DNA from 2 places in the Solibacillus sp. NPDC093137 genome. Region 1 is predicted to be linked to the other one. Evidence: riboswitches for the same ligand, from Rfam matches in the RefSeq annotation. Region 1 holds a riboswitch; the other holds the start of a gene.
What was found. A riboswitch is a leader RNA that binds a small molecule or an ion and turns the genes downstream of it on or off. The one in region 1 is predicted to bind FMN.
Positions count from the first base shown of each region.

Region 2: another riboswitch for FMN. It lies ahead of ribE (riboflavin synthase); the one in region 1 lies ahead of ACQKN3_RS08120 (ECF transporter S component).

Region 1 is NZ_JBNNVH010000001.1:1,578,121-1,582,338, forward strand. Features, by position in the region: gene ACQKN3_RS08110 (YitT family protein) at 1-544, shown strand, start outside; gene brnQ (branched-chain amino acid transport system II carrier protein) at 595-1,947, opposite strand; gene ACQKN3_RS08120 (ECF transporter S component) at 2,125-2,700, opposite strand; FMN riboswitch at 2,943-3,116, opposite strand; gene ACQKN3_RS08125 (hypothetical protein) at 3,221-4,218, opposite strand, start outside.
Region 2 is NZ_JBNNVH010000001.1:838,022-842,239, reverse strand. Features, by position in the region: gene ribH (6,7-dimethyl-8-ribityllumazine synthase) at 1-397, opposite strand, end outside; partial or broken gene ribB (3,4-dihydroxy-2-butanone-4-phosphate synthase) at 416-1,024, opposite strand; gene ribE (riboflavin synthase) at 1,040-1,675, opposite strand; FMN riboswitch at 1,796-1,930, opposite strand; FMN riboswitch at 2,029-2,165, opposite strand; gene ACQKN3_RS04375 (VC0807 family protein) at 2,488-3,171, shown strand; gene ACQKN3_RS04370 (group-specific protein) at 3,278-3,658, shown strand; gene ACQKN3_RS04365 (RNA polymerase sigma factor) at 3,666-4,181, shown strand; gene ACQKN3_RS04360 (hypothetical protein) at 4,165-4,218, shown strand, end outside.

The DNA of each region.
Region 1 (4,218 bases):
TGGCGATGCATTGCTTATTACAGTTGTAGGGGGAATTATTTTAGGTATTGGTATGGGGTTAGCGCTTCGTAATGGTGGCGCTCTTGATGGGATAGACATGCTTGCAGTGTTACTATCGAGAAAATTGCCTTTCGGTACAAGTGATCTCATTTTGTTTTTAAACTTTTTCGTTTTCATCATTGTATCGTTTGTATTCGGCTTTAAAGGTGCTTTGTTATCGGCAATTGCTTATTATATCGCATCAAAAGTTATCTTGATTGTTGAAGAAGGACTTAGCGGCTCTAAAACATATAAAATCATTACAAAAGAGCCGCTTAAAATGGTCGAAACAATTCGAGATCGTTTAGGAAGAAGCGCGACTTTCAGCACAGTATACGGTGCATACTCCCATCAGGAATTTCAAGAAATTACGTGTGTAATCAACCGGATGGAAGAAAGTAAGATAAAGGGTATTATTCGAGAAATCGATCCGAATGCCTTTGTGACAGTATACGAAGTAGTCGAAGTTAAAGGTGGAAGCTTTAAAAAGCAAAATATCCACTAAAACAGAAAATGGTTGTGTAAAAGGAAATTTTCCTTTTACACAACCATTTTTTAATCCGTATTGATTTCATTCGTGCGATTCGGAATACATAATCCGATAACCGCTCCTACTAACGCCGGAACAATCCACCCTAAACCAATGGAATAGAGCGGTAGGTAATCTGCGTAAAAAGCTGAAATAGAAGACAGCACACTCACTTCAAATGCCGGCACACTTCCGATTAACGCATTGTACCCATCAATTATACTAATAAAGAATACGAGTAAAATTGACCCTGCAAATACAGTCCTTTTGTAGTGAAATAGCGGTCCTAGAAGCGCCAGTATTATTAACACTATTGCCAGAGGGTAAAGGAACATCAACACTGGAATTGCATATGTAATAATATTTGTTAATCCAAAGTTTGCAATGATAAATGAAACAACACATAATAGGACTACAAATGTTTTATAGCTGATTTTCGGAAACACTTCATGGAAAAACTCACTGCATGAAGTAATGAGCCCAATACTCGTTTTTAAACATGCAAGTACAATAATAATCGCCAACAAAATTGCTCCGTATGAGCCGAAATAATGATCGGCAACCGCAGCAAAAATTTGACCGCCATTGTCAAATGTACCAATCGCCGTTATACTCGATGCTCCCATGTAAGCAATCAGACCGTAAATCAGCATCATTAATGCCATTGCGAAAATACCTGATTTCCAAGTCGCTTTTGCAATTTCTTTCTTATCTGTAATCCCTGTTCGCTTTATCGCATGGATGACAACAATACCAAACGCAAGCGAAGCAAGTGCATCCATCGTATTATAGCCTTCTTTAAAACCTGTCATAAACGCCTCGTTAATATAAGTTCCAGCAGGCTCAACGAATTTCCCCATTGGAGAAAACAGACTAATACCGATTAGCACAAATAAAAATACTAAAAATGCCGGTGTTAAGTACTTCCCTATAATGTCCATGATCTTCGCCGGATTTAGTGAAAAATAAAAAACGATCGCGAAGAAAATAAAACTGAATACCGCAAGCCACAATGTCGCCTGTGAAGGATCGATAAACGGTTCAAATCCAACAACAAACGGTACTGTTGCTGTACGCGGAATTGCAAAAAATGGCCCAATCGTTAAGTATAAAGCCAATGCAAAAAACAATCCAAACATCGGATGTACTTTACTTGCCAAATCGCGCAATCCATTACTTCCCGACAATCCGATTGCCAGAATTCCTAAAAACGGCAAACCAATTGCCGTAACTAAAAAGCCAATTAGCGCAAACCAATAGTTTGTCCCTGCCAATTGCCCCATTTGAATCGGAAATATTAAATTTCCTGCTCCAAAAAACATCCCAAACAGCATCGTTCCGATTACTGCATAGGTTGAAAATGGTATTTTCTTGTCCATCATATTCTCTCCCAAGATGTCATTTCATGGTGTTTTAATGAAACGTCCTAATTTTCTTAACAATGTACAATATCATATCAGCCCTATAACAGAATGACAATAGTAAGAGTAAATATAAAAGGAGCGATGTCATAAAGTTAACACTTTTATGACATCGCTCCATAATTTATTATTTAATTAAGCTAAATATTGTCTGCGCTGATTTTCAATCCATACACGCATTGAACGGTAAAGCATCGTCACGACCACAAACATCATAATTCCTTTAACAATATTAAACGGTAAAATACCTAACACGATTGTTTCGTACATATTATATTCGAAGCCTAGTAAGTACGTGTACAGCGGTAAGAACGCCACGTAGTTTAATGCCGCCATTCCAAGTGACATTACAACTGTAGAAACAACTAAGCCTGTCATTAACCCTTTTGCAGAAGGGAATTTTTTATAAATATAGTAAGCTGGTAAAATGAATAATACACCTGTAGCGAAGTTAGCCATATGACCTACCGGAATTCCTTCAGGAGCCCCTGTGTAAATCCAGTCAAGCACATTTTTAACAAGTTCAACTAGGATACCTGCAACAGGTCCCATCGTAATTGCCGCAATCAATGCTGGCACATCACTGAAATCAATTTGTAAAAACACCGGGAACCATGGTAGTGGGAAGTTTAACAACATTAGCACAAATGAAACCCCACTCAGCATTGCGATTGTTACGAATGATCGTAACTTTAAACTTCTTTTTTGCATATAAATCTCTCCTCTTTGCTGATTCCATCTCGCAAGAAGAAAGGACGTATCAAATCATTCCATGAAAAAACCCTTATGCTAAACTAGAGCATAAGGGAGAAATAGGCACACTTAAATAAAGGGTCTATCTGTGCATTTGCAGCAATTCCTGTTTTTTGTATACGAAAAATATTCCGTTTACAAATAAGGAATTAGAAATAAGTACTGCAAAGCACGGCATTTTCAAAAAATGACGACCGTACCTTCACCTTCTCCCATCCAGACTATACTGTCGGCTTTGGAATTGCACCAAATCCTGCACACAAAAGTGGCTCGCGGGCTCGAAAAGTTCGACATAAATTCCTCCAAGTAAATGGTCAGAAGTTATAACTTTTATTACCGCCGGTCGGGAGTTACACCCTGCCCCGAAGATGAATCAATATGAAATTATGTAGCAATTACCTTGCTATAACTATTATTATATATAAAAAAAAGGAATTGTAAAGCCCATTGCTTACAATTCCTAGTAAAATTATTTGAATTATTGAAATTCATAATGAATACGGTTCGCCGCGATCGGCTTATCTACCGGTTTTGTGAAGTCATAACCGCCCCATTGTTCCTGTACGATATTTTCAAATTTTACCTGTTTATCAAAACTTGCTGCTGTCATTATTAATCCTTCAATCATTCGCATTCCTTGAGCTGGTTCATAATTGTCCAAGTTTAAAGGTTCTTCAAATGTAATTGTTACGATCGACTTAGCGTCTTCAACTTTTAAATATACACCCGGCAATATAACCGTTCTGTATATATCATTCGCTTCCACCGTCATATTTTTGATTGCTTCTTGCACATCTTTAAAGCTCATTCGGAAATTGGGACTTAAATATACCGCTCCATTCCGCATCTGATACATAAAATAATTATATTGAGCGTTCTCATCATTTAATAAAAACGGCTCTTTTACGTCGCCAATATGGTCAAAGTAAATTGGTTTTCCGGCCGTATTTTGTATTTCTACTTCCATATATTCATCTCTGAAAGTGTCGACAAGGGAACCGAGATAATTTGATAAGGAAGCAGTTCCCGCATCATATTGGTGATCTTCCGGCAACATATGAACAAGCCTGTTCCCTTCCTCACGCAATTCGCCCTTGTAAGGATGGTATTCATTAAAGCCTAACGACTGTTCGTCAAGCAACGGACTGAACGTGTTATAAAGTTCCAGCTTCGTCGGATTTTCTGTACCCGTTTTTTCGGCAACAATCTCATTTGGAATCAATATGCTTACAGGTACACTTTCTGCATCATCCCCTGCAAGACCAATTGCAAATAATGTGTTTTCCTCTAGCTCGCTTTCATAAACTAATGTTTGCTCCGGTTGAGCTTCCGTCGAAAAACTATTAATCATGGAGCGTTGTGTAGATGCATCTTCCTTCGCACTCATTGTCATACTTTCTTCCGATTCCGGAGTGGCAAGATCGAATGTTTCATTCTGCATAGTAACCGATTCATTATTACCTATAAATTGCGCGC
Region 2 (4,218 bases), 740 kb from region 1:
CTTTTGTACCAGCACGTTCGATTGCCTGTTCGATATTTTCAGTTGTGACAATGCCGAAAATTACCGGTACGCCTGTGTCCAACCCTGCTTTGGCAATTCCTTTTGCCGCCTCGTTACATACATAATCGTAATGTGTAGTTGATCCGCGAATGACCGTACCTAAACCGATTACTGCATCATAATTATTTGTTTCAGCCATTTTTTTTGCAACAAACGGTACTTCGAAAGCACCTGGAACCCATGCTGTATCAACGTTTGCTTCATCAACACCATGACGTTTTAAGCCGTCAATTGCACCGCTTAATAATTTATCATTAATAAATTCATTAAAGCGCCCTACGACAATTCCGATTTTTAGATCTGTTCCGACTAATTGTGCTTCAAATGTTTTTCCCATTTTAATTGCTCCTTTTTATACCAATACGGTAGTTAATTTTATATATTGAACTAAGTCTTCGATTGTAATAAATTTCAGGTTATGTTTTTGTGCAATCTTTTCGAGCTGTGGCATGCGGGCCATTGAACCATCTTCGTTCATAATTTCACAGATGACCGCAACTTCATTCGAACCGCATAGTTTCGCCAGATCAACACCTGCTTCCGTATGCCCGCGACGTTCCAACACGCCTCCCTGTTTAGCAATGAGCGGGAAAACATGGCCGGGACGATGAAAATGCTCCGGTTTTGTTGCAGGATCCAGTAATGCTAACATCGTTTTAGAACGCTCAAATGCACTTATACCTGTCGTTGAATGGATATGATCGATACTAATCGTAAAAGCTGTTTGATATGTATCGGTATTGCTTTGCACCATTGGATGAAGGGAAAGCTTTTCTGCAATTGCAGATGAAACTGGTGTACAAATTAACCCTCTTCCATAAAGCGCCATGAAATTAATATTTTCCGGTGTAGCGAATTCTCCTAACACAAGAAAATCCCCTTCATTTTCACGGTTCTCGTCATCTGACACAATAATAATCTCGCCGTTTTTCAATGCCTGAATTGCTTCTTCAATTGTATTCATTTTGTCACCACTCCTTTAAAATCCTGTACGTTGCAAAAAGTCCATTGTAATTGTACTTTCCGTTTGATTTTGTAAATGTTTTTTTACATATTTTCCGATTAGATCTGTTTCAATGTTCACAACATCTCCCGGCTTTTTAAAGCCTAATACAGTCTGTTCATACGTATGAGGGATTAAGGAAATGGTAATGAATGTGTCCGTCACATCAAAAATTGTTAAACTCGTGCCGTCCACTGTAATTGAGCCTTTCTTAATACATTCAGCAACCAAATGCTTTTCCATTGCCAAATCAATATAAACTGCATTGGCAACAGGTCTTTTCCGTTGTATTGTTGCAATTCCATCAACATGGCCCGATACGATATGTCCACCGAATCGACCATTTGCCGACATTGCCCGTTCTAGATTGACAGGCATCCCAGCAGTTAATTGCTGTAGGCTTGTTGCTTTGACGGTTTCCGGCATGACATCTGCCAAAAATACGGTCGGCGAAAATTGTTTCACTGTCAGACAGACACCGTTAACGGCAATGCTGTCCCCGAGTTGAACATCCTCTAGAATTGTGCTTGCGCGAATGGCTAGTTCCATCGCTTGTGTGGATTGGCTGACTGTTTCAACCGTTCCAAGTTCTTCAATGATTCCTGTAAACATCCTGCTCACCTCTTTTTAAGATTAAAAAAGAACCCCGATTGAATTCGGAGTTCGATGAGAGGAAAATTGAGCATCATCAAATAAGCTTCTTGAAGTAAATTTTCAAAAAACTGCTGACATTGCTTCCTTCTCCCATCCAGACTGTAACTGTCGGCTTTGGACTTGCACCAAATCCTGCACACATAAGTGGCTCACGGGCTTAGAGATAAACTCATCACCGTCGATTGGGAATTTCACCCGACCCCGAAGGAAATTATTTTTTTCAAATAAAATAAAAAAACCCGTCACAAGGTGCGACAGGAAAAGTGTATAGCAAAAAAGCACATTTAAAATCAAATTTTTAAAATGCGTTGCCATTCCTTCTCCCATCCAGACTATAACTGTCGGCTTTGGATTTGCACCAAAATCCTGCACACATAAAGTGGCTCACGGGCTTAGAGATAAACTCATCACCGTCGATTGGGAATTTCACCCGACCCCGAAGGAAATTATTTTATTTGAAAGTTATTGTAACATAAATAATTTAAAAAGCTAATAGTATTTTAGCACCTACTTACTTTTTGTTCCATCAATCCTTTTACCTCTATCCCCTCTGTTAAATTATAAAAATTTTGAAACTTTACTAAAGATAATACGTAGAAGAATATACATAATATTACATAAATTAGAAAGGAGTTATTGCAAGCTTTTTTTAAGTGTCTTTCGTTTACTTGGTTGCTTTTTTTCGTATAACTATTTCATAAAATATAGTGTCGGATAATCTTTAGTAATATAAAAAAACAAATACTTTTTTAACGGTAATGGAGGCTTTTATGGCGAATAATTCACAGTCGAATAAATATCTTATCTTTCTAGAGCTACTGTTTTATGCAGCATTACCTTATGTAATCTGGAAGTTTGGGCGAGAGCCTTTTGGTGACTATGCCGCAATGCTGCTGTCCACTGTTCCCGGGATAATTTATACGGTTTACCGCTTTGCTAAAGACCGGCAATTCAATGTGACAGGCCTGTTTATTTTAGGCTCAATGCTTATAGGTACAGCGGTCGATTTACTGTCGGGTTCAGCGGAGCAGATGATTTGGAATAACGTTTATTTAGGTCTTTTTTATACGTTGCTCTATGTAATTTTATTCATCGTAAAACAGCCTTTTTCCCTGTATATTGCAGTTGATTTTGCTTATTTGCAAGGACATGCACGAAAGGAAAGTAAAGCATTATTCTTTCAAAAAGGGATCTTCCGATGGTTTCAGCTGATCCAGGTTGTCTTCATTATTCGAGGACTGGTTATGGCAGGAATTACGGTCTTCCTGCTTCGTAAATATGGAATTGACAGTTATGGTGACATGCTTATTTATAAACGGGTAGCGAGTTGGGTGTTTTCCGGAATTTTAATGGGGATGTTCTTTTACATTAATGTTGTTGTACAAAACTATATGAACCGATTACATGAAAATAATCTGCAAAAGCGGCAGGAACCGGAAATTGTCGCAGAATAAATATTAAAAAATTTTTGAACCTTTTTCCTCTCCTGTTTGTATAGTCAGTGAATGCATCAAAAGTTGCAGCTTGTTATAAAATTTAACTAAGTAAGGAGAAATCGATATGGGGATTGGTTTTAAAATTTCGTTAATTGTGAGTGCAGTTGAAATGGTTGTATTATTTACGATTTTGATTCCGTTTTTTAGAAAACATATTATCAGGGAAGGTAAAAAAATTAATTATGCGAAAACAACCGTTTATTTACGCTGGAATATATTTGACACGATTACTCTGATTTTAGCGGTTTATACGATTATCTGTGTGCAAGTTTTGAACATTTTACTTTCATCCGGTGAAACAATTGAAAACCCTTATGTTCAGTTTTTTACGAACCAGGCACAGGCATGGGTCATTGTAATGGTTGTGTATTTGGTCATGCGCATATCGGCTACACTAAAAAGTATTAAAGCACGTTTCGGTGACGTTTATGATAGCGAACAATGAGCAGTTGATGATCGCGTTTCAAATTGGCGATTCGGAAGCGTTGGCACAACTGTACGACCAGTTGCATGAGCCGCTGTTCTGTTTTTTGTACCGTTATACAAAAGATGAGCAATTGAGTGTCGATATTGTTCACGACAGCTTTGAAGTGCTGCAATCAAAAAAATTTCAGTATGAACAGCAACGTGGTACGGTAAAGTCCTTCTTGTTTCAGATTGCCTACCGCCTTATGATCAATAAGCTGAAAAGGCGCAAACGATGGCAGACACTCCTGCCTTTTCTCATCCCTATTCAGAAAAAAACGCTGCAAACCGAAGACACACTCGTCATTCAACAAGCGATTTCCAACTTGCCGGATAAACAGCGGGCTGTAATTTTGCTTGCTTACTATGAAGATTTGCCGCAAGAAGAAATTGCCTTAATATTGGATGTTCCGATCGGTACGGTAAAATCACGGCTTCATCACGCTATTAAAGCTTTAAAGGCTGAATTAAAGGAGGATTTCCAACATGAACGAGGAATTTAAAAAGGAAAAAGAGCTATCCGGTTTGCTTGATTCCTAT